One region of the Dialister sp. i34-0019-2H8 genome, then DNA from elsewhere that is predicted to be linked to it. Evidence: riboswitches for the same ligand, from Rfam matches in the RefSeq annotation. Region 1 holds a riboswitch; each other region holds the start of a gene.
The links. Region 1 has a riboswitch for cobalamin ahead of ACGG9R_RS10690 (TonB-dependent receptor plug domain-containing protein). Riboswitches for the same ligand answer to the same signal wherever they lie in the genome.
Positions count from the first base shown of each region.

Region 1 (8,077 bases):
GCGTCTCCTTTCGTTTCAGTGTTCAGGGGTTCAACAGGTTCTACGGGTTCAGGGTTCAAGGTTCAGGGTTCAGGGTTCAGGGTTCAGGGTTCAGGGTTCAGGGTTCAGGGTTCAGGGTTCAGGGTTCAGGGTTCAGGGTTCAGGGTTGTGGTGGCGGCTTCGCCGCAAATATATATGGGGCGATGCCCGAATGTCTCTTGATGACAGGTTAGCCCACGGGGCGTGCCGTCCCTTGAGTGGGAATGACAGAGGAGGAGCGGGTTCAGAGGGCTCAAAGGGTTCAAAGGGGGTGGTGCGGCGCTTTTCGTCATCCTGAGCGGAGAAAAACGTCGTATATTAGAGAATGGCTTATCTAAAGCATGAGAACTGAGTCGAAGGATCTAAGCGCCGCGGAGTTTTAGCATATAGGATATTCTCGTATCGCAGCCTTCCCCTCGAGGGGAAGGTGCCCCGTAGGGGCGGATAGGGCACTGGCGGTATGAAAGAGGGTGAGGAAAGCGGAGAGGTGCGCGGCACATGCGGGAAAAGCGTAAGCCCCTGACCGCGAATGAAAAGATTTCTCGCTTCGCTCGAAATGACGATACGGGAATCTGATGTCTTCCAGTCTCTCAGTCTCTTAGTCCCCAGTCATCAGCTATTCGCTCTCACGACCGGCAGAGCGCCTTCTCCCATTCCCTGCGGAAGATGCCCGCCTTCCGCTTCACCAAGGGAAGCTCGCGGCCGCCTTCGAGCGTCAGTGTATCCTGCCCGATCGCCTTCACCCGCTCCGCATTGACGAGTATGCCGCGCCCCGGCGAGAGAAAATGGAAAGCACTCCGTCCCCTGAGCCTTTCCGTCAGGGAAGAGAGCGTCGATGAAAGGCAGAGCTCCTCGCCGCCGGAAAGATACAGGCGCTGCACATGGTCTTCGGAGATCACCGCTTCTATGTCTGCCAGCGCGACCGAGCGCCAGCCATCGGCCGTCTTGAGAAGCACCTTCCGCCGCCAGCTCCCCTCCAGTGCGGAAAGGCAGCGATCGATGGCCTCTCTCACCTCCGCCTCCGTCGCTGGAAGGAGCAGGTAGTGCTGCGCCCCCAGACGGAAGGCAGCGAGTGCGCGGCTGTCATCCTCTGCAAGAAAGACCATTTCCGTATCACTCCACCGCTCCCGCACATCGGCCGCCGTCTGCATCGCCCCCTCGGGCAAAAAGGACAGATCCCAAAAGAGCAGGTCGAAGCGCTCCTCCCCGCGTCGCCAGTCGCCCAGAAAGGCGTAGCTGTTGTCATACGACACGCAGGAGAGCGACAGCCCCCTGGAGCGCGTCATCTCTCCCAGAAAACGCCGGATGAGTCCGGCCGTCTCTTCGCTGTGACTGATAATCCCTGCCAGAAGCATCGCCACTCCTCCTCTCTTGCTTCTCATATTATAATAGATAATATATTTTTTGTTCAAGGCAGAGAGCCTCCTCGCCCCCTCCGCCAAGGAAATATCTCATCCGCCTTTGCTCTCTGTCAGCAGAAAGGATCCCTATGTCCTCCTATCTCACACCGCTTCTTGTCGCTTTAGGCGGCGCACTGGGCGCACTCACGCGATACACCGTCACACTACTTGCCGCCTCCTTTCTGGGAAGCAACTTCCCCTATGGCACGCTCCTCGTCAATGGAGCCGGCTCTTTCCTGATCGGTCTCCTCGCCTTCTTTTTCACCCAGCACTTCCCCTCCCCCCTTGCCTCTGCCTTTCTGGTGACGGGATTCCTAGGCGGCCTCACGACCTTCTCCTCCATGATGAATGAGATCATGCAGTTTTTCCTTGCCGGTCACCTTCTCGAAGGATGCACCTACCTGCTCTCCCAGCTCCTCATCGGACTTCTTGCCGTCTTCGCCGGATACCTTCTCATGAGCCGGATCAGCCTGTAGCTTCCCGCAGCCAAAAGGCGATGTGAAATAACGATCATCTCATTTTCGCGTTCCATCTGCCGCGGGGGACTTGCAGCTCTCATAGGAGTGACCGGGAAACCTTATCCCAGCTGTCTTTCATGCCATAGTCACCCTATCCGCCCCTTTCGGGCACCTTCCCCTAGAGGGGAAGGCTGCGATACGAGAATACCATCTAAAAAAAGGCGGCGAAGCCGCCACGAGAGCCCTGAACCTTGAACCCTGAACCAAATGAAAGCAAAGTAAAAAGGGGCTGTGAAGAAATGAGGATTCATTTCTTCACAGCCCCTTTCCTTAGGAAACACTGATCAAATCGCAGAGTCAGATTTTACAAGAATTTTTATACATAGCTTCGTCATAGCCTTCCTTAAATAGCTCGCTATTCGCGTCAGGCTATTCCTTGCTATGCATAAAAATTCAAGAGTAAAATCTGACAACGATTGAATCAGTGTTTCCTTATTTCAATTTCTCAAGCTCCATCATAGCCTTGTACACCATATCGAAGGTGATCTCATACGGCTTCACACGCATATCCTTCGTGTGCAGGCAATTCTCTACCAGCTCATCCGGATACGCGGGATCGATGCCGATGTCAGCTAGACAATGCGGAAGACCGATGGACTTGGCAAAGCGGTAGATCTTATCCCGTTCTTCGATCTGTCCATCCATCGTCAGCATGACCTGCAGGCCGTAATTCACGACTGCGCCGTGCAGATGATTTCCCTTGTGCGGCGTGCGGGTATGGCTGTTGTAGATCGCATGCGCCAGGCTCGAGTCCAGATCATCCTCGATGCATACAGACGCCATCCCCGGCGCCACGATGATAGAAAGGATCGCCGGCTCCAGTGCATCCGTCACGATGCCCTTGTCCACTGCTTCGAGCGCCGCCTTGCCATACTTCAGGATGCCGGGCGCTACATTCTGCGCGTTTCTGACGCCCGTCTCCTGCACCCATGTGAGATCCATGCCGCGTGCGGAGAACGGCACCTCGTACTGCTTCGCCAGCGCATCACCGAGACCGGCCCAGAAATATTCACGAGGCGAATGTGCGATGACCTCCGTATTGATGAACGTGTGATAGGCATTGCGGTCGCGATAGATCGAGCCCTTGAAGCTGTGATCCGGATGGTACATGATGCAGACCGCCGTGACGGACGCACAGTTCGACGCAAGCGTCGGGAACGTGAAGAGCGGCTTCTTCAGAAGATGCGTCGCCCACTTCGCCGTATCCGTCGCACGGCCGCCGCCGACTGCAAAGACCATGTCCGCCTTGCGGATCTCCGGGATCCTCGTCAGCGCCTCTGCATTTTCAAAAGTCGCGTCATCCCCGTACTGGAAGCTGCCGAGAAGCTCGATCTTCCCTTCGATCGCCTTGCGGATCAGCGGCTCCGCTGCCGCTCTCGACTTCTCACCGCCCACAATGACCGCCGTCTTGCCATAGTCCAGGCAGATATCCGGGATGGCATCATATGCATCGACCCCGATCGTGAAATGAGGGAAAAATGTACTTTTCATAGGAGTTCCTTCCTTTATACTCATAGGTAAAATTTTATGTGAACTATTATAAGCAGGAAGCGCGAGAGATGCAAGAGAGGAGGCAAGGATTCCAGTGGCGGCTTCGCCGCATTTTAGATGACGGTATTCCCGTATCGTCAGCCTTCCCCTCGAGGGGAAGGTGCCCCGAAGGGGCGGATAGGGTACTGGCGGTATGAAAGGCAGATGATGCAGATGAAAAACGTTTTTACACAAATCACTACTAACGAAAGCACCCGAGCGCCGCTCCGCGTCGATTTTATAAAGGGCGATGCCCAAAGGCTGAAGGATAGAAGTCTGATATCTGATGTCTCCCAATCTCCTAGTCTAATCCCTAGCTGCTCATCCCTGCTTTCAAGCTTCAAGGCGCGCCCCACGACCTGACCACATTGCCCCTAGCATTCATCGCCCAATAATGATACCATAGGGACATATCTCTAAAGGGAAGGAAGCACTATGAAACGACCGCAGAAAGTGACCCCGGAAAGCCGGCTGAACCAGTACGCCCGTAAAATGTACGGCAAAGAAAAATTCGAAAAGCAGTGGGACGAAGACTACGAGACAGAAAGCCTCACCGGCAAAAAAGGCGACAAGAAAAAGATCCGCACCACCCTGAACCGCAAGTTCCGCCACAGCAGAAAGCAAGACATCGCTGACGGCGGCGCCTATAAAAAAGAAACCTCGTGGGAAGAATAGAGACCCGGTGATCGCGCCTTTTAGACCGCGTGCGCGCAGCACGCACCATTCCTGCCCCCGCCACGCATCCCATGATTATCAATGAAAGCGTCTTACTATGATCAAGAAAGAAGACATCCTCGTCCTGGACACCGAGACCACCGGCTTCGGCCCATCAGCCGAGATCCTGCAGCTCTCCATCGTAAACGGACTGGGCGAGATCGTGATGAACGAATATTTCCGCCCTGCACGCGCCACCTGCTGGCCCAGCGCCGAAGCGGTGAATCACATCTCCCCTGCCATGGTCGCAGGCAAGCCCCTCATCAGCGAGAGGAAATTGGGCATCGAGAAAATCCTCCACGCCGCCAAGATCATCTCCGGCTACAACCTCCCCTACGACCAGAAGATGCTCATTCAAAACGGCATCTACATCCCGAGCCGTTCCAAAGTCCGCTACATGGACCTCATGAAGCCTTTCGCCAAGACCTATGGCGAGCCGAGCAGCCGCTATCCGGGAAAATATAAATACCAGAAACTCATCACCTGCGCGAAATACTACGGCTACTCCGAGGAAGGCTGGCACGACAGCCTCGCTGATACGAAAGCCACCCTCTACTGCTTCTGGAAAATGGTCGAAGACGGAAGCATCTGCATAGAATAAGAGATCATCGAGCGGCGCCCCTTCACAGAGCGCCGCATTTTCATGAAACGAAAAAGGGCGCGGCACACCTCCCCTTGCCCCCGCTCTCCATTTCCCCGAAAGGAACCCCATGCCCAAGAAATACTACGTCGTCAAGCGCGGACACCATGCGGGCGTCTACTACAGCTGGAGCGACTGCCAGAAAGAAGTCACCGGATTTCCCGGAGCCATCTACAAAGGCTTTGCCACCCAAGCCGAAGCGGAGGCCTGGTACGGCAAGCCCATCGCCCCGCCGCCGAAAGCCGCAGTCCATGCGGCCATCCCCAGAAAGCCCGCACCAACGATCGAAACACTCGAGAAGAAATACCCCGCCTACGCCGAACCCATGGACATCAGCTGCATCTCCTACGACGGCAAGACCGAGCGCATCATCCTCCCCGAGACACTCATCATCTACACCGACGGCTCCTGCCTCGTGAACCCCAATGGGCCCGGCGGATTTGCCGCCGTCTTCCTCACTGCCGAGGGCAGCGAGCTCCTCACCCTCTCCGGCGGCGAGCCCGCCTCTACGAACAACCGCATGGAGCTCCGCGCCGCCTACGAAGCACTGAAGCTCCTGGATGACGGCATCCGCCGCACCATCACCTTCCACACCGACAGCAAGTACCTGCAGAAAGCCATCACCAACCGCTGGCTCTACAACTGGAAACGCAACGGCTGGCTCACCGCCGCCAAGACCCCCGTCTCCAATCAGGACCTCTGGAAAGCCCTGGACCGTGTCATGACGCCCCACCGCCTCACCTTCGAATGGGTCAAAGGCCATGTCGGGACAAAGTACAACGAAATGTGCGACACCCTTGCGAAAGGCGAAGCGATGAAGTTCAAGAAATGGTGACTGGGGACGCTCCTTCCCACTTTCTTTCATACCGCCAGTACCCTATCCGCCCCTTCGGGGCACCTTCCCCTCGAGGGGAAGGCTGACGATACGAGAATACCGTCATCTAAAATGCGGCGAAGCCGCCACCGGAACCCTTTGAACCTTGAACCCTCAATCATTAAAATTTCATTTCCCTTTTCTGCGTGAATGCTGTATAATACATACAGCATTTTTATATTGAATCAAAGAAGGTCTTTCAAAAAATCTTTGAAAGTAAAAAGAGAAGACGGCGCAAATCCGTCGCGGTCCCGCCGCTGTAAGGCTGAGCCCTCCTCACGATGTCACTGGGAAACCGGGAAGACGAGGACAGGCGAGGACGCCGAGCCAGAAGAACTGCCCTCTTTGATGAAGACAACTGATCCGCTGCGGATGGTGCGATGTATACCGGAAGCAGATGGCGCAGGTTGTTTTCAAGTTTCCATCCATACGGGATAAAGGAGGAAGTAAAATGAATCAGAAAATTTTGACAGCGTCTTTGGCAGCTCTTGTGCTTACCACAGGCGCTTTTAGCGTGCAGGCAGAAAGCACCCCCCCGAATTTTTATTCGTTAGATGAGGTGGTCGTTACTGCGAGCCGTACACCGGAAAAGAAGATCGACGCCAATGCGGATGTCGCAGTCGTAACTGCGAAGGACATTGCCACAAAACACTATAGTGATGTGACCGAAGCTATTCGTTCTGTACCCGGTGTCGCTCTTGGCTCTCAGAATGCCTCTAGCCAGATTTCTTTCACCAATCCACTAACAATCAATGGTAGCCAAAATGTAGTTATCATGGTTGATGGTATGAGAATCAACACCAATGGTGTTATGAGCAGAACCACCGCTTTAGGCACCTTGACCAACATGAACTCCATCGACCATATTGAGATATTGAAAGGAGCCGCGTCTACTCTCTACGGCAGTGATGCGCAAGGTGGTGCCATCAACATCATCACAAAAAAGCCAGAAGACGGTCAGGTACACACAAAGCTCGATCTCTCCCGTGCCAGCTATAATGGAGAAAAGTATGGTATCTATAACGAAGGTAGCAGCAATGGTTTTTTCTGGACAGTAGATGCTCACAAAGAATTACAGGGCACGTACAAGGACGGCTGGGATCGTCATACCATCAATCACTTGAACGCGAAATCAATTTCCACTAAATTTGGATATGACTTTGGCAATGACTCCAATCTCGTTTTCAATTATGAAAAATATAAATTAGACTATACGCGCCCCGATGGCGGCACTACCAGCACACAAGCTGATCACGGTAAAAAAGATAATGACCGTATCAGCCTGCAATATAACGCAAAAATCAGCGATCGTGTTTCTAATCAGTTCTCAATCTACAGAAATCAAAATCGCATCGAAGATAACTATAACAACCTCACAAACATAGCAGATGGAAGTGGCTATACAGATATCCACATGAAGACCACCGGTATCTCCGATCAACTCACTTATAAAGGAAACGACCAAACAATTATCGGTGGCTTCGATTGGTACAAAGATGAGATTCCTCATTATAAATATTCTTACGGTGGTGGATCCCCTGCTAAGGAGTCTCCGGAAGAAGGTGCCAGCGTAACCACTACTGCCTTCTATGTGCAGGATAAATGGGACATCACAGACAAGTGGAATGTAACCCCAGGCATTCGTATCACACATAACAGCCAATACGGAAATAATACTTCCCCAAGCCTTTCCATTGGCTACAAGGCCAGTGAAAACACAAACTATTATGTCAATTACAAAAAATTCTTTAGAGCGCCTTCACTCCTTGAACTGTACTATATGAGCAAAAATGCACCCAACTTGGACCCAGAAAAGGGCTATACCGTAGAAATGGGTGTCAATCATAAGTTCAATTCCACCCTTACCGGCACACTCAATATTTACACCCAGCGTGCCGACAACCTCATCGGATGGGATAGTGCCGCTTTTAACTATGGAAACTCTGGGAAAATCAAAAATAATGGCGTCAATCTGTCTCTGCAGAAAGAATTCAATAAACATGTCAGCGCCACTTTAGGCTACACATACATTAACGCAGATTCTTCCACCAAAAACACGGTATATGCCAACATTCCAAAGCATGAACTTAATATCGGCATCAATTACCAGAATAGCAAGTTGACTGCCTCCTTATGGGGACGCGGTATCATGGATCGATACACGACAAAGGATACCATGAAAGACTACTCTAGCTACTGGGTATGGGATATTGCTGCCAACTACCAGTTCACCAAAGAAGCCACCCTCTTTGCCAGAGTGAACAACATCTTTGACCAGTTCTACACTGATGTCGGCACCTCCTACGGCCCGAATGCTGATCCAACAAAGTATCAATACTGGTACTCCGCTCCCGGCCGCAACTTCGAGATCGGCCTCCAATTC
Region 1 is NZ_BAABYQ010000001.1:2,454,615-2,462,691, forward strand. It holds gene ACGG9R_RS10660 (LytR/AlgR family response regulator transcription factor) at 645-1,430, opposite strand; gene ACGG9R_RS10665 (fluoride efflux transporter FluC) at 1,508-1,894, shown strand; gene ACGG9R_RS10670 (iron-containing alcohol dehydrogenase family protein) at 2,369-3,427, opposite strand; gene ACGG9R_RS10675 (hypothetical protein) at 3,902-4,141, shown strand; gene ACGG9R_RS10680 (exonuclease domain-containing protein) at 4,239-4,781, shown strand; gene rnhA (ribonuclease HI) at 4,891-5,655, shown strand; cobalamin riboswitch at 5,870-6,053, shown strand; gene ACGG9R_RS10690 (TonB-dependent receptor plug domain-containing protein) at 6,146-8,077, shown strand, end outside.

Region 2 (8,077 bases), 1.6 Mb from region 1:
ATTCCAAATGGCATCCTTTTCCATGGCAAGATCTAATGAACCACTGCCATCTTCTGTGCTATCTACCGTCGTTCCAGTCCAAACGGAACCACCTTTGGTGAGAACTAGCTGACCATGTTCTTTTCCCAGCTTAATATGTCCCGTCACATTGACGATACCATTGGCCGTATCAGAACGACTTGACTGACTACCGATGTGCCAAACACCACGAGTAGCATCGACAGCAAATCCATCCCCTGCATCAATCGTAATATCTGCGGCCGTTGCTTTAGAACCACTGTTATAAGAGTTTAGCGAAAGTCTTCCACCATAGTCCTCATCCGTCCCATCCGCTACGATAATAGCTGTACCTCCATCTGTACGAATGGTAGCCCCATTGGCAGAAACCCGTCCATGGATCGCCGTTCCTTTCCCTGCATCGATATCAATACGTCCAGCAGTGGTAATGGTACTCCCATGGGTTGTCTTCATTCCTACAAAATCTGTATCCTGCAATTCGTTGTGAATGGTGGTAGTTCCCTCTGCATTTAAAATATAAATGGTAGACCCTTTATTCGTTTCTGCATTTCCAGATGCCAATACCCCTGTTTTTGCCTGATGAATGGTCAGATTCGCTGTACTTCCATTTAAATTGATATTGCCCTTCGTATCATCTGCATAGGATGCTTCTATTCCTGTATTCGCATTGATTTCTATGTTTCCAGGATTCGACATATTCAGAGTGGCGCCGGAAGCCTCTATCCCTTTTCCTTCCACTCCAGAAGCAGTCAAATTAAAATCCGTATACTTGGCGGTTATAGTAAGGCTAGCCTTATCCTTGGCTTGCATAGCCGCTTCATCTTTCACAGTAATGCGCGTATCTTCCGTAAAGGTAGCCTTATTTCCCGCTCTTAATACATTGGCGTCCACATACGGACCATCTTTTTCCATAATACCAGTCAAAGCCTGGGTAAAATCAGTTGCCTTCTGCTGGAAACCATCCACATAGCCAGTACCTGCTTTGGTAAAATGGATATCTTCTTCTCGAGAGACACTCTGGCTGGTCAAGCCTTCTGCAATCTGCACTGTTCCTTTCAGATTGTTTTCCCCGTCCGCATAAGCAGCATAATACAACTTGTTAGCCAATGTATTCAGCATATTTCTCATGTAACTTTCATTTGCTAAATTGGCTGGCGTGATGCGAGCGCTATCCGTGCGAATGGTAATGGAAGCCTTCTCTCCATCTGTCTTCTCGGCATAACCGATATGAATATTTCCTCCCTGGATTTTTCCTCTGTTCTGGCTATAATAAATCACTGTATTTCCGGTGTAATTGGCAATCGTCAGATCAGAATTTACGTTGGAGTTTGCTGGCTTTGACATATCGATATACCCGACATGTGCCGCATCTTTACCCCCATACAGATGACGCATAGAAGAAGACCCTGTATTGGTCCACTTTGCCCCATTCTGCAGGAACAGGCGAACACCATCCACATCCGTATCTTTGGTATTGACCGCTTCCTGTATTGTTCCGTACAAAGTAGAATCCGCCGTCGTCAATGCCGCATTCACCGTAGCATTGGTGTCTGCGCCCACCCAGGCTCCCATGGAAGCCAAAGCAGCATAACTGTTCCTATCCCAATCAGTGGCTCCTTTCGCCGTGATATTGACCGTATGATTTCCTGGCGTCAATCCCTTTTCTACAGTCCCCGATACATTGACGTTCATCACGCCCCCGCTTCGAGCAGTGACACTATTATAGGCCTGCGTCACAATAGTACCACCACCGACAGAAATACGCCCCGAGGCAGCATTGGTCGCCCAACCGCCATTGGTGTAAATATCCACCAATCCATCTATGTCAATGGTTCCTGCCATTGTTTTCAGCGCAGTCACATTCATTTCATATCCTTTAAGCGGGGTCGTAACGCGCATCACTACAGCATGGTCTGGATCGTCATCATTGTGAATGACCACATGGCTATTTTCCGTCATAGCACCAATATCAGCATAGTAGTAATAGTCAGAATCCGTATCCAGACGGATCTGTCCCGGATTGTTAATGGTTAAAGTTGCACTTCCCGGTACATACAAAGCTGCCGCACGATTGGTAAAACCACCGCCATTATAAATATTGCCATGCATGATGACATCCAGATTATGACCTGTCATATCAATGGTGGTATCTTTGCCAATCATTACAGAGGCAAAATCTCTCAGGTAATTATCATCCTTTGTGATGTTGAAGCCTGGGTGAATCACCGCATCTTCCTGAAAACGATATGTCCCATCGGCCTGTTTGATGCCTCGTTTTTCATATTCATCATCAACACCTAAGACGCCGGAATACGGGGTCTTGACCTCTCCAGCCAATTTTGCCTTGCCCGTAGTTTCATCAAAATCCAGAGCAGACAATTTCTTGGAAGCAGAAGCAAAGGTCAAGCCTTCATAAATTTCTGCGGTACCTTCCAGATTCTTTTCGCCCTTGGTATATGCGGTGTATGTCAATTTATCTGCCAGAGCACCCAGCACCTGTTTCACCTGGGCGTCATTGGACAGATTTAACCCATCACTATCAGTGACCAGCGTGATCCTTGCCTTATCACCTGAATTCTGTAAGCCAGCACTGGATACCGTCACAGACCCGCCGATCAACTGATCAGGAGCCTCCTTCTCATGCTTCCAAAGATAGACATTGGATGTTTTATAGCCGCTCAGCGTCACATCCTCGTCTCCCATCAGAACCGCATAGGAGCGGCCTGTAGTAGCCGTTGCGTCCTGTGCCAGCGCCTGCTGCCCGGCAGGAAATAATGCGCCCCCTCCCAAAAACAGGGTCGCCAATATCATCCGTTTTACCCACTTTCTTTGCATTTTCCGTTCTCCTTTCTGGCGAGACACGCTTTACGATGCTCATTCTTCATCCAGGATCGGTGTGACCCTGACATCCAATGACCTCTATATTCCGTATCTCAAGAAAATAAAAAACTGCCAAGTACGAATTGGAACATTCTTTTGACACACTAAAAAGTAGCAAAAGATATCCAACCCATACCTCGCAGGTCTTTGCACATAAAAGCAAGATTTATCGCTTACTCTTATAGGATATAAGAAATTTCATGGCACTCCGACTGAGTTCCTCAAAGAAGCAGCTCTTTGTGAGAGACGTAACACTGCTTCTTTTCCCCATACGGTTGCAGGACAGCTCTGGATTCTCACCAGTATTCCCCATTCGTTTCCCTTTATGATTTACATGCATGATACTCTGTATGATAGTCATACGGTCAAGAAATATTTTTGAAATTTTATAAATTCCTTAAAGAAGTATCTTAGAATCCTTCAATTTCAAGATACTTCTTTAAGGAAGCACTGATTCAATCAGATTATCCTACATGAAAAGCCCCCTACAGATGTCAGGCTGACATCTGTAGGGGCTTTTTCAAGAAAAAAGAGAGAGGAGAAAAAGGAGTGATATGTAGAGGGGAAAGCTCTACATAGGGGACGAGGCAGGAAACACTTGGGAGGGGAAAATCACAAGTGCTCTCCCTGCATCGCCCCGAAAACTGCGTAAGCTTTAAACGGTTTTCCACGGTACGTGCCGCTCTTTGATTGCGTGCGAAAAAGGTTCAGAAGGTTCTATGGGTTCAGAAGGTTCAACAGGAGTGGTCCGGCGCATAAAATAGAAAAGCGCCGCAGAGTATAGATGGTGGAGAAGCCATGAGCTGGCATTTCACTCACCAGTCACCCATTCTTGCTTTTAAGCTTACATATTGCGGGGCCAACCTCCGGCGCTTCGCGCCACCTCCTTCCAGAGGAAGGAGGGAAAAGCGGCTTTCGTGCGTCACGTCCAAGGAGCCTACCGAACCTGCTGACCTGCTATGAGGTCATACCACAAAGCGGTATTGCCTGCACTGTCTGCCGCCTTATTTCATATTCGCTTTCACATCTTCGGTGAGGTCAGCGGAGATGGTGCCGTAGATGATGCCGCCCGGGACGACGACGGTGTCGATCTTCTTGGCTTTGGCTGCTTTTTCTACAGCGGCCTTGAAGTTGTCCTGGATCGGTTTCATGACTTCATTTTCCTTCTGGGCGAGCTGCTGGTTCAGTTTCTGTTCCAAGGCTTTCTTGTCGGCATCGTTCATGCCTTTGGATTTTTCGTTGTATTCCTTCTGCAGCTTCTGCTGTTCTGCTGCTACGGTCTTTCCTGCTTTCTGGAAAGCGGCGTTGCCGGAGAGGACGACATTCACATTGACGATGCCGGTGGCTGCATCAGCCATCCCCATGGCGCCAAAGGTGCCAGCGAGGAGCATCGCTCCGGCGACGGCGAGTTTTTTCATATTCATAAGAATTACCTTCTTTCTTGGATAACGGATGACAGTTAGCGATCGAAATCAAAAGCTCTATCACCCAATCAGCATGCCTGTTATTTTTCCCAGAGATGTTTCATGATTTCCGGATAGGTCGCAGTGAGGAGGCCCTGGATCTGGTTCAGGATAGCGATGACGAGGGCCGGTTCGAAGTGCGGTACACCAGCCGGGATGCAGCAGGTGAGGAGGACGTTGCCAGCAGCGTCAGCACTGAACTTCAGCATACGGTACTGTTCGTTCAGGTCATTCAGGAAGGAACAGATCTTTTCTCTCTTGTCGCCCTGTGCAAGGCCGGCTGCGACCTGGACCTGGAGCATGGTGTATACGCTGTCGTCTAAGAGGATCATGAAGGGCAGGTTTGTTCCTTCGACCTGAAGGTTGCTGCGGAATGCCTGTGCATGAACGTCATTCTGGAAGTCCTGCAGACCAAATCCGCTGATCTTGTTTTCTTCGAGATATTTCTGGAAAGCGGCTACCTTTTCGGCTGCGACTTTGACTTCGACTGCTTCGGTTTTTTTCTGTTCTGCCATTTTATGTTCTCCTTTGTTTTGTGCCGGTTTGTTCTCCGGATACCAGTATTGATACATATAACCATGTCTTACAAGGGAAACGACTGCCGCGGGGGTTTCCCAGTTCTCCGCCCTGTGTACTTTGAATCGCAGGACGGAAAGCTCTTTCAGGAGAGAGAGATAGGATTTCTTGTTCACGAGGACGACGTTTCCTTTCGCGCCTTCGATACGTGCGATTTCATCCTTAATTTTTTTCATCATTGGCTCTCCTTTTCACAAAGAGGAAGGCAGTAGAAATCAGAAATAGATCAAGGCCTTTGAAAATCCATTCGTTTTCCGCAATAAAAAACTGCGGATCGATTTCTACTTCTGCGTAGACTGAGACTGTGACCAGCACCCAGTCTACGAAAGCAGACACGACTCCCGCAGATTTGCTCTTGGATGTTGGAAACAGGCGGCATCCGACTTGGAAATGAATTTCCTTCACGGCTGGGTCTCAGTTTCGGATTCTCACCGAATTCAGCGCAATAGCCCGTAGGCTCTGCTTCCCTCTTCAGTTGGTTCAAGGGCTTTCACCTCTTGATGCCGTCATTGTAGCACGAAAGGATGCAAATAGCAAGCCCATTCTTAAAATTTACCCATTCCCCTCTCATGTCAGGGAAATCAATCTTTATTTTCATATCATCGACTATTGTGTTATCATTAAGTATATGAATGTCATACGGTAATGAAATCTAAAAGGTGAGTGCATGAGCGATAAAAAAGAGTATTATACGGCTGGCGAGCTGGCCAAGCTCTTCGGGATTCCGAAGCAGACGATGTTTTACTACGATAAGATGGGGCTGCTTACGCCAGAATTTGTGGCTAAAAACGGATATCGTTACTATGCGATGCCGCAGTATCTGACACTGGAGATCATATTATTCCTGAGAAAACTGGATATCTCTGTCCCTCACATCAAGGAGTTTCTGGAGCATCGCTCGCGTGATAAGATCCTCGGCATTCTGAAGGAGCGGGAATCGCTGTGTAAACAAACTCTGTCGGAGACTCAGCAGCTTCTCGCTGCCATTTCCTGCTACCGAAAAACACTGGAATCCAGTCAGCATATGGAACTCAATCGAGTGCTCCTGCAATGTTATCCGGACTGCCGCATGTATTTGACACCAATCCCAGAAGTGCACCGCGGAGGGTTCGATGCCATCGCGATACGCGCCCAGCATGTGCATGAAGCCTTCGCCCATTCCTTCTGCAAGGACCACCCGACGGGCTGGGTCATCCGTGAGGAGGATTTTTTCTCGAAAAATTTCAAGCATTCTTCCGCTATCGTGACACAGTCCGGTGAGGAGGGTTCGCTCCTTGCATGTAATTATATACGTCCCTCAGGGCTGTATTTATCCATTCTGACGAAGGGCGCGTACTTTCTCCACGCAGAAGAGGCTTATGAAAAACTGACGGCTTTCATGAAGATAAATCATCTCGTGCCCGATGGTGATGTCTTTCTCTTCCCCATCATCAGTTACTGGGCGACAAAGGATCCGGATGAATATGTCAATTCGCTCAGTGTAAAGGTCAAAGATTTGCCCCCCCCCGAAATTGAAATAACTCGATATGTAATCATAATAAAATCCCTCTATAGAGCTGTTTCTATAGAGGGATTTTATTATGGTCTCATATTATGACATATGGTTCTTTACTTCATGAGAAAGCAGAAAAACACGTTCTCCCTTGGAGAAGGGGGCTACTCATATTATGAAATTCGTTTCCTGCTCACACCGGCCCCAAGTGAATGGCGGTCGCGTAGGTGAGGAAGCAGAAGGCGACGATCCACCACATACCGATGAGAGGGAGGATGAAGCGCGCCCATTTTTTGTAGGGGACGTTTGCCATGGCGAGGTAGGACATGGTGGCACCGGAGGCCGGGGTAATACAGTTCGTGAAGGCATCGCCGAAGGTGAAGGCGAAGACAGCGGTCTGTCTGGTGAGGCCGACGATGTCAGCGAGCGGTGCCATGATCGGCATGGAGATGGCCGCCTGTCCGGAGCTGGAGGGGACGAGAAGATTGAAGCAGTCTTGGATGATGAACATACCGAAGGCGATAATGGAGGATGGGAAGATGTCAAGCATGCCGGCGAGGTAGTAGATGATGGTATCCATGACCTTGGCATTATCCAAAAGGATGGTGGCTGCCTTACACATCGCAACAGCGAGACAGGGGAGCATCATGCCCTTGCAGCCTTCGAGGAAGGCATCACAGATGTCATTCGGGTGCAGGCGGCAGATGATACCGGAGAGGATGCCCATGATGAGGAAGATCGCAGAGATTTCATTCATATAGAAATCAAATTTCAGCACACCGACGATGATGCAAACGAAGTTCAGACCAAGGAGCCCAAGGCAAATGGCCTGCCGTGTGGAGAGTTTTTCTGCGGTAGAAAGATCGATCTTGTCTCGTTTCAGCAGGTCGATCTCATAGACCGGGCTGCTCTTAGGGTCTTTCTTCACCTTGCGCGCGTGGTACATGACATAAGAAATGTTCAGCACGAGGAGCAAGACAAAGATACCCATACGGTATGGCAGGCCGGAGAAGATCGGAACGCCCGCGATGCCCTGTGCGACGCCGACGGAGAATGGCTGGGTGCATCCGGCACCATAACCGGCTGCGACCGAGCAGAAGAGCATGCCAAGCGCGGTCAAGGAGTCGAAGCCGAGTGCGAGTGCGACGCTCACGACGAGAGGCGTGAAGGCGAGGTATTCCTCGTTGCATCCGGCGAGTGTCGAGAAGGTGGCAAGCGTGGTCATGAGGACGGGGATCAGAAGGACGCTCCGATTCTTCAGCTTTTCAACGAGAGCGCTGAGCCCTGCCACGATGGCACCGGTCTTGGCAAGGATATTGAGAGAGCCGCCCACCATGAAGAGGAAGGCGATGATGCTGATACCGCCCTTGAATCCTTTATTGATAGAAGTGAAGAAATCGAGAAATCCTGTCGGTTTCTGCGCTACATAGTGGAAGGTAGACGGGTCGACGACCATTTTTCCGGTCTGAACGTCCTTGACTCGGTCATAAACGCCCGCGGGGATGATGTAGCTCGCAATGGCGCAGAATACGATGACGCACACCAGTATGATGATCGGGCTGGGTGCTTTGAATGCTTTCACTTGATCTTTCATTAGATATGATTCTCCTGTTGTCTTGGTTTGCTGTGAAACGCAGAGGGGCATGAT
Region 2 is NZ_BAABYQ010000001.1:841,300-849,376, reverse strand. It holds gene ACGG9R_RS03470 (hypothetical protein) at 1-2,853, opposite strand, end outside; cobalamin riboswitch at 3,080-3,257, opposite strand; gene ACGG9R_RS03465 (OmpH family outer membrane protein) at 3,903-4,322, opposite strand; gene ACGG9R_RS03460 (hypothetical protein) at 4,403-5,116, opposite strand; gene ACGG9R_RS03455 (hypothetical protein) at 5,100-5,273, opposite strand; gene ACGG9R_RS03450 (MerR family transcriptional regulator) at 5,605-6,534, shown strand; gene ACGG9R_RS03445 (YfcC family protein) at 6,623-8,023, opposite strand.
Region 2: it holds a riboswitch for cobalamin, as region 1 does, so the genes downstream of both, ACGG9R_RS03470 (hypothetical protein) here and ACGG9R_RS10690 (TonB-dependent receptor plug domain-containing protein) in region 1, are expected to answer to the same signal.

Region 3 (8,077 bases), 1.6 Mb from region 1:
ATCTGCATTGTAAGCGTCTGCATAGGCCGTATCGATAGAAGCGTCCCCAGTGATATAGGTGACATAGGGATGATAGACTTCCGAATCCCGTTTTGCCTGGCCAGTCTTTTCATCAAAAGTCAGATTGGCAAAATGCTTGGTCACAGAACTACTGGTCAGTCCTTCCAATAATTCTACGGTACCACTCAAGTTGCGTTCTCCTTTAGTATAGTTCAGATAAGCCAATTTACTTGCCAAATTATCCAGCACTTTTTCAACTAAAGCATTATCCGTGGTATCGATACCGGCACTATCGGTCGCAATAGCAATTGTAGACGCGGAAGTCCCCTCTGCTGTAGAATCACCCTTATCCCCCAAATCAGTGCTAGAAAGACTTAGTGGTTTAGATTCTTCAATAGTAATGTTCCCACCAAGAATCTTCGTCGGATCAGAAGCATCATGATCATAAATAAATGTGCCATTTCCACTGTAAGTACCGATGTGAAGATTATCACTGCCCATCTTCACATAGCCACGACTGGCTGTCGTTTTACCGCCGGTCAAAGCAGATAATTTGATACCTCGACCAGTTTCTCCCATATTCCACTGACCGTTAGAGTTGATCGATACTGATCCATTATCACGCAACAAGGAACCATCCCATGTGGAACCATTCAAAGTCACAGTGCCAATGCTATCATTATCTGCCTTATAAGTAGAACCCTTAGTAAAGGCTACATTGACATTCCCCTTCACTTGCCCTGTGTAATTTCCATCCACAGATAAAGAGACCTGACTACCTGCATCGTCATCTGTACTAATCGATTCATCTGTTAATCCACTTACAATGCCCAATGTGATGTTGCCACCTTTTTCTGCGCAAATGACAGATTTATCTGCTTTCTTGACTTTCACAGCATCTAAAGTAACCTTGCCTCCGTCATGTGCATATACGGCATGACCATTGGGTGATTCAATACTAACAGTATTGGTTCTATTATAAATCTTCTGACCAGTTAATAAGGAGACTTCCCCATTCTTTCCTGCTTCAACACCAGTAGTTTTCTTACCATCCAATGTCAGATTAATGCCACCATTAACCACTACCTTACTCGTGGTATCACCATTTTCATGCCCTGCATAAATCCCAGTTGCTTCCGTCCCTTTGACCGTAGCATTCAATTCATCAGCAATCACGCTGACCTGATTTCCTGTCCCACTATACGCCAAGTAAGCTTTGGAATCAGCTAAAGAAGACGCATCTGCATTCATCTGTAAAGTAGAATTGAACGAACTATTTTCCGTCAGATTTGAAATTCCTGTATCTTTCCCATCTGTACGAATAGCCGCATACACATTATCTGTAGCGGGAGTAGTAAAATTAACATCCACTGCTCCTCTAAAGCCTTTATATCGCCAAACCCCATTTTCATCAAATTCATATTCACTGCCTGCTGCGCCATTGATAATAGGAGTGGCAAAGACACCCTCCGCTAGATCTCCGACATTTGCATCTGGTTTGATTTCTTGATCTGGATCACCCCAACCAGGAGTTTTGTATTCCAACTGATAAGAACGAAGAACCTTGGAAGAAGCGGTCAATCCTTCTCGTACTTGTACATAGGCAGTCAGCCTATATCGGTTAGTCTCTGCATAATTTTTAATTTTAGAGGCCAACTGCGTCATAGCTTCTTTGACATCATCGTTGCTCATACTCGACAAATCTGATGCATCAATCACCAGATTCACATTGACACCATCATAAGATGAATTCAAGACATCTTGACCAACGCTAACATTTCCCCCAATGATTTTCTTGTTTTGTGCATCCCATTTATAAATCAATGTATCCCTATCTTGGTACGTGTTCGTAGTCGTATAATTGAGTCCATTGGTCAGAAACTCCCCCTGGGTCATATCATACGTATTAGCCGCCTGCACAGACGAACCTCCGACCAAGGCACCCGCCGCCAAAGCCAAAACAATGCTACTGCGAAGCCAATTTTTCATTTCCTTTTTCATAAATCATGCACTCCTCTCTCAGATATACTGATTAAATAAAAAAGCTACCAAGTATAGACCGGATTTTGAGCATCACAAAAGAAATATCACTCTATCCGACCCATACCTCGCAGATCTTTGAACACCATCATGATGTGATAGTTACGAAAAAGCATGGCACTCCGACTTAGTTCCTCGATGAATTCATTTCTTTGTGAAAGACGTGCAATGAACCTTCTCCCCATACGGTTGCAGGACAGTTCTGGATTTACACCAGCATTCCCCATACCATTTCATTAAGGAAATGATATTCCGTATGATTATCATACAGTCAACGAGAAAATTAAAAACATTTGAAAATCTTTAATGCAGTAGCTTCTCATTCACTTTTTCAACTGATAAGATAGCGGATGAGTAATTGTTGATTGTTGTAAGTTGCTGGTTATTTGATTCCAACAACTAATGCAACTTAATATAAAAAAACTCGTGAATCTCATTACGATTCACGAGTTTTTTGTTATACGATCAGAGATGAGCTATCGAAATCAAAAGCATCAGAAGGTGAAGCGTACACCCACATTGGCCTTCCACTGTACTTCATAATCACCGCCAAAGCTCTTCGTGACATCCGCATAGAGCATGCTGGATGGCGACAGTCTGTAGGTGCCGCCAAGAGCAAGCTCTGCCCAAGTATCGCCGAAGTCCTGATCAACGCTGGAAGTAGCTTCTCCTTCTGCACTGAAGGTGCTCGTTGTCTTCCCGCTGAATTCATGAAGCAGGCTGGCCTTCAGATAGAAGTTGCCTTTATCTGTAGCCTTTCCTGCAGCGACGCCCAGACGACCGATGCAGCTGGTCATGCCGTCCTGGCTGACGTGCATCTTCTTGCCCCCCGCATAGTTGCTGACGGCATCATAGTCTGCACTGCCAAGGCGCGAAAGTGTCAGCTGTACCTGTGGTTCAATAAATCCTTTCTCACCACCAAACCGCTTGCCGTATTCTGCCGAAATACCGTAACCAGTCGCGCTGTAATCCCCATCGAGCTTGTACCCGCTGTCATTGTACACCGTATAGTCATTGCTGGTATGTCCGACTTTCGCTACGACATCCAGATACTGCCCATCATCAAAGAGTTTGCTGCCATAGAGGGAGAAGGTATAGAGCTTCGGATCTCCTTCACCGCCCTTGTCATACTTGGCATCGCCCTTATTGTAGTCGAAGGCACCGCCGACATGCCAGCCATTCTTCTGCAGTTTGTCCGCACCGATCTGCGCTCCCCAGAAGCTGTTCGTCACTTTTGCATTGTCTTTGTCGTACTTGACTTTGCCGCCAAAGGTTCTTGCCCAGATACCATCCTCAGCGCCATAGTGAAGATCACCGACGCGGCTGGTCATATCTGTCATATCGCTTCTCCAGGAGAGCATGGAGGTGGTCATTGCGCTCTTTGCACCACGCATCATCGCAGTTTCTTTATCACCGTAGATGATGTTCGATTTATCTCCCGTCTTGATTGACGATGGATCCATCTTGATGGTTCCCTGACCCTGATGATCTTTCTGGAAGATAATATCTGCCAGTTTGACAGTAGCAGAGGTATTGGTCAGCCCTTCGTTAATACCTACTGTGCCTTTCAGATGATCAGCCAAATTCAGCGTGGTATCTGTCACAACATCTCCTTCACCTGCCAGCATCCCAGCCTTTACCTCAGCAGTATCTGCCTTGTCTTCTACTTTTTCAGTGTAGTAGAGTTTATTTGCCAGATTCTTGAAGGTTTTCAGCAGGGTATCGGTATCATGGTAATCAAGCCCCTCTCCATCCGTACGAAGATTGATAACAGAATTATCCGCCGCTTTCTTCACGGTAACATTCCCGCCAAGGACATCTGTCGGACTTGCTGCGTCTCTTCTGTAGAGGATGGTAGCAGAGCCGCTGTAGTCATTGATCGTCAGGTTGCCAGTGATGCCATTTTCACTTTCGGTAATAGCAGAAGCACCGTCACCGGTGGTGGATCCAGAGAGACTCTTGCTGGATGCAACAAAGACTTTACGCCCAGTCATATCGATAAAGCCATTGTCACTAGTGAGGTATCCGATGTGACTTTCTACCGGTTTGCCGCTCTGATCCAGCTGATCTGGCGTGATGGCATTGATCCAGGTGGCACCATCTTTCAGTGTGAGCTGGGTGTTTTCGCTGGTGGCGAAGCCGTACCAATACGTGTCTTTCCCTTCAAGATTAGCGTTGACGGCACCGTTAGCGAAGCCTTTCCAATGGGCTCCATCCTTCATAAAGAGGTTGACCGCACCAAGCTGCCCCTGCGTCACGCCATATCCTCTGGTATCCGCATAGTTACCTTCCCAGAAGGAGTCTTTGCCATTGAGCCCGACATTGATCTGCCCCTTGGTACCCATACCGCCATTGGTCACGAAATCACCGGTGATGGTGGTCTTATTGTTTCCGGCACCGACCATCTTGCCATTATCGTCTCGCTTTACATTGACATAGACTGTACCTGTATTCTGCGTCACAAACTCACCATAGGCGCGGATGGCCGCCCAGGCACCATTAATAGCTGCGATATTGCCACCGCCGATATCTATAGTGGACGCTACAGCACTGATCGCTTCATTCGCAGCAAACCCATTTTCATCTGCTTTGCCGTCAGCCACCACATCGACCAATCCAGTCACAGTGATCTTGCTGGTACCTTTCGCGCCATTCATGGTCTTGATGCCCACGCCACTTGCCTTGGCCTTAGATTTACTGTCAATTTTTAGGACATAGTCGTTACCATTAGCATCTTTTCCTGCATTATCGATGTAAATCTCACCGCTGCTATTCGCAAAGAGCCCAGCTGTGACACCGCTGCCACGCGTGGTGATAGTCATATTACCCGCATCTTTGATAGTGACTTTGCCCAATTTCTCTGGCTTGTCCTCTCCCAATCCAATGGCAGAAATGCCTGTAGTTCCATTACGCCCCTGGCTGCCATCTTCGGAAATCTGCAGTTTGTTGCGATTTGCATGGATAATGGTGTTGATTCCTTGTCCACCAGATACGGCTGCAGTAACCTTTCCAAGCCATGCACCACCGGCAATGGCTTGGTTGTTACCAGTGATGGTATTGCTTTCTTTGGTGAAGGTATATTCCCCAGTGTCCGTGCTGAGGACGCCTTTCTTGAGGTATTCGGTATCTTTGCTCTTATCGCCGGTAATAGCGGTACCAAATTCGCTGCTCCCCTGTTCGCTCGGGTAGGAAATAGACGGTGCCAGGCTATCCTTGTCGAAGCTCCCCTGTCCGGTTTTTTCACTGAACTGAATATTGCCTGTAGCTTTAGCCGCAGAGCGAGCGGTAAGACCTTCCGCGATCTGTACATATCCTTTGAGGTTATCTTCCGCTTTACCGATATAACCACTGTAGGTAAGCTTTTCTGCCAATGCACTAAGCACACTGTCGACTGCATAGATATTGTTTGTATCGATGCCAGTGTTATCAGTACTCATGGTGATAGAAGATCCCGCATCAGCGTGTTTGATGGTCACTTTACCGCCAGTCAAGATCAACGGGTTCGCTTCATTGTGCTTATAAATTACAAAGGTATTTCCATTGTAATTATCAATGCTGACATCTCCTGCTTTGCTGTCGGTCATATCGATCGTAGCTGCCTGGGAAGCATATCTCTGGCTGGTCCAATGCTTGATGGTGCTGGCACCCGTATTGTACCAAGTACCCGCCCCTTTCATATTGACTGCCATTTCGCTGGATGTGCTCTGTCCATGCCAAGTCGTATTGGCATTCATAGTGAGCGTCGTAGAGCCTTTGGTGTTTCCTGTCCAGTCGGCTCCATTGGAGAGATACAGATTGAGGCCGGTCGCAGCCTGTGTATGCGCTTCTACTTCGGTGCCAGTAGCAGTGGCGTAATCCCCTTTGAGGAAGGAATCTTTTCCACTCAGCCCGATATTGATCTGGCCTTTGTTTCCCATACCGCCTGCCGTAGAGAGATCCCCTGTAATCTGCGTCTTTCTGCTACCTGCGCCATTCATATTTCCAGCACTGTCTTGCGTGGTATTGATATTGACAATACCGACATTTTGGGAAAGAAATTCTCCATAAGCGCGGATAGCCCAAGCTGCACCGTCTTCCGCCGTGACGATCCCACCTCCGATATTGATGGTGGATGCCACCGCACTCACGGCTTCATTAGAATTCTGTCCATCTGCTACGACGTCAACCAAACCGTCAATAGTGATCTGACTGGCAGCATTAGCCACACCATTCATGCTCTTGATGACGGCACCATTGGCTTTGTTCGACGCATTGGCTCTTAGACGAAGTACGGCTTTGTCGCTGTCGCCATTGTGAATCGCAATCTGTCCACCGCCATTGACAAAGAGCGCAGCAGTCTGTCCGGTGCCACTCGCAGAGATATCCATTGCACCGGCGTTATTGATTTCCACTTTGCCTCTTGTACCAATGGCCGTGATGCCGGTAGAATGACCTGCATTGGCCTCCCTGACAGTGAGAGTATGACCATGCATATCCAAAGTCGTCGTGTCATCGATCCCTGCTACGGCAGAGCCTACACGGCCCACCCAAGGTCCTCCAGAGACGGTGCTGTTTTCCGCCGTGATGGTGGTTTCATTCTTGATGAAGTTGTAAGTGTTCGTAGCTGTGTCCAGTACGCCGGTCTTTACATAGTCCATATCGTCTGTCATATGGCCTTTGATGGCTGTGCTGTAACTAAACTTACTCTGGCTGGAAGCAAACTTCTCGTAGCTCCCCTGTCCTGTAGCACGATCGAAATCGATACCGCCCAGCGCTTTTGTGACAGAAGCACTGGTGAGTCCTTCGGCAATCTTGACATAGCCGGAAAGATGAGTATCCCCTGCGGTGTAGTAGAGTTTCTTGGCCAGGTTGTCCAGGATAGTGGTATAGTCACCTGTCGTGATATCGGTGCCGTCTACATCAGCTATCATAGAAAGGGAGGAGCCTTTGGTCGCATTGGCAATGGTTACATCACCGCCCTGGATGTCTTTACCGTTCATCTGGTAGAAGATATCTGCGTTACCGCTGAAGCTACCCAGATTCAAAGAAGCATCTTTGCCCATGACAATGTAGCTCTTATCGGCAGTGATACTCTTCACGGTACTTGCACCGGTATTGGTCCAAGTAGAACCGTTGGCCATGTAGAGATTCAGTGCGTCACCGGAATTAATGGCTGTGCCTTTCCAGTAGGAGTCCGCCGTGCCGAGACCGATATTAAAGATAGAGCCGATGCCCTGGTTGTTGATATCCCCTTCCAACTTAGCATAGCGATCTCCAACGCCAGTGACGTTGCCCTTGTCATCGGTCTTGACGTCAAAGTCAACACGAGCATTTGTGGATTTAAGAGCCTGTATACCCGGTATATTACCATCTTTTCCAGAGGTTTTTATAAAATTGGTGACATTGGATATTTTCCCACCCCCGATGGATGTATAGGAACTATCCCCCCAGGTGGAAATAGCATCCGCAAAATTATTAATATCTACTAATCCATCCACAACTATCTTGCTCTTTTGGTTAAAGATAGCTGGAGCAGGGCTGGCTTTCCCAATAGAATTAATCTTCAATATACTCTTTTCATTAGAATTATAGATATGGAAATCCACATCTTTATACATTGAAATTACCCCATTTTTGTGGGAATCTATATCCGTTCCTTCCAGTGTGATTTCCCCTGGATTTTTCACCTCTACGCTAATGGGACCGTCGTCACCGTACAAAGAAAACGCAATTAATCCTGTAGTGTATGCAGGAATACTCTTCGATTTTGTCGTGACATAAAAATCATGGCCTCTCAAATCTACAATGGCTTTAGATACAGGATCTGATGACCACCACTGAACAACCTCTGGGTCTGGCCCTATAATTTTAGTATCACTGTCAAAAGTATAAGTATGAGTTCCCGTTACTTCATCATACTTCAGTACCCCATTATTCAGCCAAAAATCATTGTCATAATAGGCATTCAGACACGTATCATAAACAGTCCATTTGCCGTCTTCTTCATTTGCAGTCTGCACAATGTTTTTATTTCCAGATGTATACCATGCATATGGGG
Region 3 is NZ_BAABYQ010000001.1:856,947-865,023, reverse strand. It holds gene ACGG9R_RS03490 (autotransporter outer membrane beta-barrel domain-containing protein) at 1-2,001, opposite strand, end outside; cobalamin riboswitch at 2,135-2,306, opposite strand; gene ACGG9R_RS03485 (autotransporter outer membrane beta-barrel domain-containing protein) at 2,535-8,077, opposite strand, start outside.
Region 3: it holds a riboswitch for cobalamin, as region 1 does, so the genes downstream of both, ACGG9R_RS03490 (autotransporter outer membrane beta-barrel domain-containing protein) here and ACGG9R_RS10690 (TonB-dependent receptor plug domain-containing protein) in region 1, are expected to answer to the same signal.

Region 4 (8,077 bases), 1.1 Mb from region 1:
ACGGACGTCCTTTCCGTCCGCTCAGGTTGACGGTGCGTCTTTATCACCCTTCTACGCAGGACTACGTGTTTCAACAAAAAAGAGAAGCCTCGCGGCTTCTCTTTTCGCTTGCTTATTATTTGACGACGATATTGACGATTCTCTTCGGTACGACGATGACTTTCACGATGGTCTTGCCTTCGGTGAATTTCTGGATTTCCGGAAGAGCCTGGGCTTTTTCGCCGATTTCTTCGCGCGCCATAGCAACCGGGACGGAGATTGTCGCACGAACCTTGCCGTTAACCTGGACAGCGAGTTCGACTTCGTCGACGACGAGGGCAGATTCATCGCAAGCCGGCCAAGCAGCCAGATGAATGCTTTCTTCCTTCTGTCCGGCACCCTGCCATAGTTCTTCGGTCATATGCGGAACGAATGGCGCGAGGAGGATGAGGAGGTTTCTGACGAGCTCGCCGGAAAGGCTCGCTTCGATGGTATCATGGGCTTCGATGAAGCGGTACATATCGTTTACGAGTTCCATGATGGCAGAGATCGCAGTATTGAAAGCAAATTTCCCATCCAGATCTTCGGTGACTTTCTTGATGGTCTGGTGCAGTTTTCTTCTGAGAGCGAATTCCTCAGAGGAGAGTTTGCCTTTTTCTTCAGTCTGAATATCTTCGTACTTGCCGACAATGTTCCAGACGCGTTTCAGGAAACGGTAGGAGCCTTCGACGCCCTGATCGGACCATTCGAGGTCTTTTTCCGGCGGAGCGGCAAAGAGGATGAAGAGGCGAGCGGTATCAGCGCCGTATTTCCCGACAATTTCTTCCGGGGAAACGACGTTGCCGACAGACTTACTCATCTTGCCGCCATCTTTCAGAACCATGCCCTGACAGAGCAGGTTCGTGAATGGTTCCGGATAGTCGACCATGCCCTCATCCTGAAGGACTTTCATGAAGAAACGGGAATACAGCAGGTGAAGGATGGCGTGTTCAATGCCGCCGATGTACTGGTCGACGGGCATCCAGTAGTTTGCCTTATCCTTTGCGAATGGTTCTTCAGTATTGTGCGGATCGCAGTAACGCAGGAAGTACCAGGAAGAATCGATGAAGGTATCCATAGTGTCGGTTTCTCTCGTAGCATCCGCACCGCACTGTGGACATTTGCAGTGAAGGAAGGCTTCACTGGTTTCGAGCGGAGAGGTCGCACCTGCGACAAAGTTGACGTCTTCCGGCAGTTTGACCGGGAGATCTTTTTCCGGGACAAGGACATTGCCGCAATGCGGGCAGTGAATGATCGGGATCGGGCAGCCCCAGTAGCGCTGGCGGGAAATCAGCCAGTCACGCAGACGGTAGTTCACTTTGCCTTCGCCGATACCCATATCTTCGAATTTCTTGGTGATGGCTTCACGGGCTTCTCCGGATTTCAGACCATCAAATTCCGCAGAGTTCACAAGGACGCCGTCAGCGTCATAGGCTTTATCCATCTCGGCAAGAGAAAGGGAGCCGGCTTTATTCTGGACGACGAGTTTCATCGGGAGACTGTATTTCTTAGCGAAATCCCAGTCGCGCTGGTCGTGGGTTGGTACAGCCATGACGGCACCGGTGCCGTATTCGTAGAGGACGTAGTTTGCGATCCAGATCGGCACGCGTTCGCCGGTCAGCGGATGGATCGCATAGCTGCCGGTAAACATGCCGAGCTTCGGTGCATCTTCCGCGGTGCGGACGATGTCGTTTTCATTTCTCATCTTTTCGATGAATGCTTCAAGTTTTGCCTTTTCCGGGTTATTCGCGATGAGTTTTTCGACGAGCGGGTGTTCCGGAGCAAGGACCATGTAGGTGACGCCGTAGACGGTGTCGACACGGGTGGTATAGACCGGGATCTGATCATCCATGCCTTCGACCTTAAAGGAGAACTGGGTACCGGTGGATCGACCGATCCAGTTTCTCTGCATGGTCTTGACGCGTTCCGGCCAACCGGGCATATGGTCGAGATCCGCAAGGAGGCGGTCTGCATAGTCGGTGATCTTCAAGAACCACTGAGAGAGGTCTTTCTTGACGACTTCATTCTTGCAGCGCCAGCAACGTCCTTCTTCAACCTGTTCGTTTGCAAGGACGGTGTGGCAGCTTTCGCACCAGTTGACCTTTGCTTCCTTCTTATAAGCGAGACCTCTCTTGTAGAAGATCTCAAAGAGTTTCTGGGTGTGCTTGTAGTAATCTTCACGGCAGGTCAGGACTTTTCTGTCCCAGTCATAGGAAAGACCGAGTTCTTTCTGCTGACGGGTCATGTTGTCGATATTGGAATAGGTCCATTCCGCTGGTGGAATGCCGTGCTTGATAGCCGCATTTTCGGCCGGCATGCCGAAGGCATCAAAGCCCATCGGATGAATGACATTGAATCCCTGCATCGTCTTGAAACGAGCGACAACGTCGCCGATGGAGTAGTTTCTGACATGCCCCATATGGAGATTGCCAGACGGGTACGGGAACATTTCCAGTACATAGTATTTCTTTCTGCCCGGGTCAGAATGAGTTTCAAATGCTTTGGTGTCCTCCCAGATTTTCTGCCATTTCTTTTCGATCTGCTGAGGTACGTACTTTTCGTGCATAGTTTCACCTTCCAAATTTTTCGTTACTGTCGACATTTTTGATAAAACAGTTCTTTCTATTATAGAGCCTGCCGTGGGTAGCGTCAAATAGATTTTCGTTTGTGAAGAGGGTTGATTTCCGTGATTTAAATCAACAGTTGTTAGTTGATAATAGATAATACTTGACATTGTTTGTTTTTTATGCTTTTAAAGAAATTCAAATTAAGTCCGAATATATCTTCTAACCAGCGATAAAGACAACGTAAAAAAGGATGCGTCAAAATGCCTGTGCATTTTGACGCATCCCTTTAAGCAATGTTTCCTTCTTTTATCTTATGATCTGCAGGAGCTCCTCAAGGCTCTTTTTCCCAAAATACGTCTTTCCATCCATGATCAAACAGGGGACGCTCATAATGTTGTATTTCTTCTGCATGTCCGGATAGTGTGCGAGGTCATACACATCGACAGAGACATGGTCATTATCCGCAGCGATCCGTTCGGCAGCGGCAACGAGATCAGGACACATGGTACAAGAGAGAGAGACCGCAATATCTATGTGAATATCGCGAGAAATCCCTTCTATACGCTGCTGCAGGGTTTCTCCCACATCCTGCCCGGGACCTGCTGCATTGTAGAGTGCCAGAATAAAGGAATTAAATTCATGCCCGCCGGGAACACCGTGAAAACGGAGTCCCAGATCCTTTCCTTCCGCGCTGCAGATAGAAATGGTGACATCCGGATTCCCCTCTCTCACCACTTCATAGGACAGTGTATCTGAAAGGCCGGCAAGTTCCCGTACCAGACTTTCTGCTTCGTCTGCAAGCGGAGTGCCGTCACTCGATACTCTGAGGAGAAGAGGCTTCTCAAAGCGGGCAAGAACAGGCGATAAAGCTTCACGCATCGCATCATCAAGAAAAGCTCCTGCCACAGCTTTGGGAGCCGTCTTTTCCTCTTTGACGACTTTCTTTCGCGCATAGATACGACGAAGGCCGAGACGTCGATACAGATTCCCCAGATACCGTTCCAGCGAAGTAGCAGCGACCGCACCATCGCTGACAGCCGTCACGACCTGACGGAGCTGCTTCACACAGATATCGCCCGCTGCATATACGCCGGGCAGATTCGTCTGCTGCTCACGATCTGTCACCACGTAGCCTGCAGGATCCAGCTCGACCTGTCCTTTCAGAAGTCCGCTCTCTGGCGCGTATCCAACGAAGACAAAGACACCGAAATAATCACCATCTTTGGCTTCTACAAGACGCTCTTCTCCGCTCTTCCGATCTTTAAGGACGAGGCAGCGGACAGCGTTGTCACCCTCAATCCGCACCACCTCCGTATGATAGGAAATCGTAACATCAGGATGCTCTTTCAGCTCATCGACAGCCGCAGACGAGATCGAAAAGTCATCTCCGCGAACAAGGACATGGACTTTGCGACCATACTTAGTGAGGAAAAGGGCTTCCTCCACGGCTGCATACCCACCGCCAACAACAAAGATGTCCTTTCCGGTGAAGAACTCTCCATCACATGTCGCACAATAAGCGACACCATGCCCACGGAATTCTTTTTCGCCGGAAAATCCGGCAAGACGGGGATGCGCACCGGCTGCATAGATGATACCCATCGCCTCAAAATCTCCTCGATCGCTATGTACCACCTTTGTATCTGCAGTAAGCGACAGGCTCTTTACTTCTGCCGTCAAAAATTCTGCACCGAAGGCTTCAGCCTGACGCACCATTTCTCGGGTCAGTGCCTCCCCGTCCGTCTTATAAACGCCGGGATAATTCACCACTTCAGATGTGATCGTGATCTGTCCACCCATCTTCTCTTTTTCGATGACAAGGACATGAAAACGTGCTCGTGCCATATAAATAGCGGCGGAGAGCCCTGCCGGTCCTCCGCCTACTATAATGGCATCATATCGTTTTTCCATGATGCCGCTCCTTTTTATAATTTTCCAACCAGATCAAAGGACGGTTTCAGTGTTTTTGCACCTGGCTGCCATTTAGCCGGGCAGACTTCATCGCCATGCTCATATACGAACTGAGCGGCTTCGACCTTGCGAAGCAGCTCATCCGCATTGCGGCCGATGTTGCCTGCGCTCACTTCGTACAGTACGACTTCGCCCTTCGGATTGATGACAAAGGTACCTCTTTCTGTGAGGCCGGAGTCTTCGATGTAGATATCAAGCTCCTTAGACAGTTTACCGGTCGGGTCGCCGATCATCGGATACTCGACCTTGCCGACTGCCTGAGACGATTCATGCCATGCTTTGTGAACAAAGTGGGTATCGCAGGAAACAGAATAAATTTCACATCCGATTCTCTGGAAGTCAGCATACTTGCCCTGCAAGTCTTCAAGTTCGGTCGGGCACACAAAGGTGAAGTCCGCCGGATAGAAGAAGAGCACACTCCACTTGCCGAGAAGATCCTTATCGGTGACTTCGATGAAATCGTTCTGCTGGAATGCATTCAGTTTGAATTCGCTAATTTTTTTACCGTTGAGAGACATTTGGGATTCCTCCTTATAAGAAATACTCTCTCGTACAGGATTCGTATCGAACCCTCACGAAGCATATTTAACTTTCTGAATGTATTATAGCGGGTTATTCGAAAAATGTCAATATAGTATTTTGAAAATTTTCGATTTCAGGTATTTTTACCAGTTTAAGGGGACTACAGGAAAATGACAAAGAAAAATAATTCTATGCCTCACAGATTTAGGAGAATGCCGAGGAAATTACTGTTTGGTTTTATGCTTTGCCTAAGGAAACGCTGATTAAATCGCAGAGTCAAATTCTACAAGAATTTTTATACATAGCTTCGTCATAGCCTTCCTTAAATAGCTCGCTATTCTCGTTAGGTTATTCCTCGCTATGCATAAAAATTCAAGAGTAAAATCTGACAACGATTTAATCAGTGTTTCCTTAAAATGCCTGTGAAGTCAAACGCTGTGATATACTTGCGTTTCCCTTGCCCCTGTCACCAGTAACGCCTGCTTTCGTGCCTTCACTACCGCTTCGGTGAACGTATTCCCGAAAAGTTCATGCGTCACATAGTCCGGCTCGATGGCCTCGACGATCTCTCTGGCGGCTCTCGTACGAAACGGATCATGATGATCCAAAGAACATATATGACGCATCATGACCTGATTCGTCAGCGGAACCGGCATTTCTCGCCTGAACTGGCGGATATATGCTCCGGAAAGAGAGCAGGAGAGATGAATACCTTTCACGAGCGCTCTCATTTTCCCCAGCCGCTTCATGCATTCCCTGATATAGAGCGCGGCCTCTTTTTCGCTTTTCAGATCCGGATTCGTGATCATGAAATGTCCGCTGTCAAACATAAGGCCTGTATGAGCGGGATCATCCAGTCTTGTGAAAAAGTATTCCACCTTCTCTGGTTCAAGCCGGTAAAGCCCCGGCCAGAAGATATTTTCAAAGAGAATGAATACCCCGTCCGGGATCAGATCGCGGAAAGACTGATAGAGCTCTGCCGTCGCTGCCAGAACTTCTTCATCGGTATGGCGGAAGCGCCAGGAAAAGGCCTCTTCAGGCGTACTCTCCTGCACATGCCAGACCAAATAGCGGGGCTTCTCAGCCAGTGCTGCACGGATATTCGCACGGATGACCTGTATCCAGCCTTCTCTATCCTCTGCGCCATACATTTGGCGTATATTATCCTGATTTGTAAAAATTTCAAACAGACGATCCTTATTCCCTTCATAGAAATCCATCCAATAGGGCCAGTACCTGAGATGCGTTCCCACGGTGATTTGCAAAAATGGCGGACTCCCCGCCTGACTGCCATATATGAGGTTTTCCACCCCATCCAGACCTTCCGCATGGATAAGACGCGAGATCTCCTCCTCCCGGTCACCCGGCATACGATAGTAGCTGATCAGTTGTTTCATCGGAGTATATCCTTTTCTATGTATCTGACTGGAACAGTTTATTATTTATCAAAAAAGCGATTGTACACATCTACCGCTTCCTGTGCCTTTTTTACAGCTTTATTTCTGGCTTCTATGATGGCATTCGCACCATTTGTCGCTCCGTCAATGTAGTGCTGGCAGGCTTTCACATACAGATCCACCTCTTCTGCATATTTTTGAAAAGCGGCTACATCCTGGATCCCCTTCTCCGGCGGTACAGGCACTGGCGGAAGGATGGCATCCGGAGATGGATATGCCTCTGTCATCTGTGTCGCTGCCGGATCGACCTCCGGGCTCGTCTTCTCCTCCTCTGCAAAGACGCATCCCGCACCAAGAAGGGCGAAGCATAAAATAAAGGCACCCATTTTCTTTTTCATTTTCATTCCTCCTTAAAAATGAGAAATTCATCGCTGTAACACCTAAAAAAGCCGCACGAAGTCAGGATGGACTTCTCCATCCCAAGATCCTGCGGCCACTCTCTCGATGGCTTACGATCGGACTACATCTTTCAGGCGCTCTGACTTGGTTCCCTGCTCTCCCATGTCCGTGCGAAGGAATTGCCATGAGAAAACTCCCTATACAGTTGCGGAACAGTTCCGGAGTCTCACCGGATTCCCCTGTAAATATCACTCACTAACCTTTTCATAGGATATTCTTATTTCCCACTAATGTCAAGAGATTTTATTGTCCTATGATGCTGGAGGGCCGACATAAGCAGCCGATGCGTACTTTTCGATGGCTGTGCGTTATCCCTTCAAATCCTGATAACCTGAAGAAACGCTGATTCAATCGCAGCGTCAGATGTATTCGGTGTTTGTGTAAAGAACCTCATCATTCCCATAAAAAAAAAGCAGAGCTCTCGCTCTGCTTTTCATGTTCCTTATTCTGCTGCGATAAACATCGGATACAGCGGCTGGTCGCCTTCGTACATTTCAAAGGTGACATTCGGGTAGGCTTTTTCTGCCTTCTCGATCTCTTTCTGACAGTCTTCTTCCGAAAGGTCTTTTCCGAAGTAAATGGTGACGATCTCGGTATCTTCATCAATAAGTTCACCAAGTACCTGCATGAAGCAGTCGGAAAGCTCCGGTACAGAGATGACTTCACAACCTTTGACAAGACCCATGAAGTCGTCCTTGTGAATGGTGGATTCACCGACGATGCTGTCACGTACAGCGGTCGTGATCATACCGCTCCTGATGTCTGAAAGACGATCGGCCATGGCATCAAGATTTTCCGCGATAGTGGCCTTACCATCAAAAACCATAGCAGCTGCCAGCCCTTCCATCGGGTTCGTGGATGGTACGATATGGACTTTTTCACCAAGCATTTTCTTCAGCTGCTGCGCAGCAAGAATGATGTTTTTGTTATTTGGCAGGATGATATATTTCTCATACTGTCCATTTTCCATACCTGCCGAGAGTTCCTGCACGGATGGATTCATGGACTGGCCGCCGGAGACAACATCACAGCCTGATTTTTCGAAAAGCTCTGTCCAGCCTTCTCCAGAGACCACGGTCAGGACACCAAGCGGTTTCTTTTCCATCTTCTGCTGCTTTTCTTTATTTCTATGAAATTGGTCGA
Region 4 is NZ_BAABYQ010000001.1:1,330,379-1,338,455, forward strand. It holds gene leuS (leucine--tRNA ligase) at 116-2,584, opposite strand; gene ACGG9R_RS05735 (FAD-dependent oxidoreductase) at 2,892-4,496, opposite strand; gene ahpC (alkyl hydroperoxide reductase subunit C) at 4,511-5,074, opposite strand; gene ACGG9R_RS05745 (hypothetical protein) at 5,507-6,475, opposite strand; gene ACGG9R_RS05750 (hypothetical protein) at 6,517-6,873, opposite strand; cobalamin riboswitch at 6,986-7,161, opposite strand; gene ACGG9R_RS05755 (DAK2 domain-containing protein) at 7,377-8,077, opposite strand, start outside.
Region 4: it holds a riboswitch for cobalamin, as region 1 does, so the genes downstream of both, ACGG9R_RS05750 (hypothetical protein) here and ACGG9R_RS10690 (TonB-dependent receptor plug domain-containing protein) in region 1, are expected to answer to the same signal.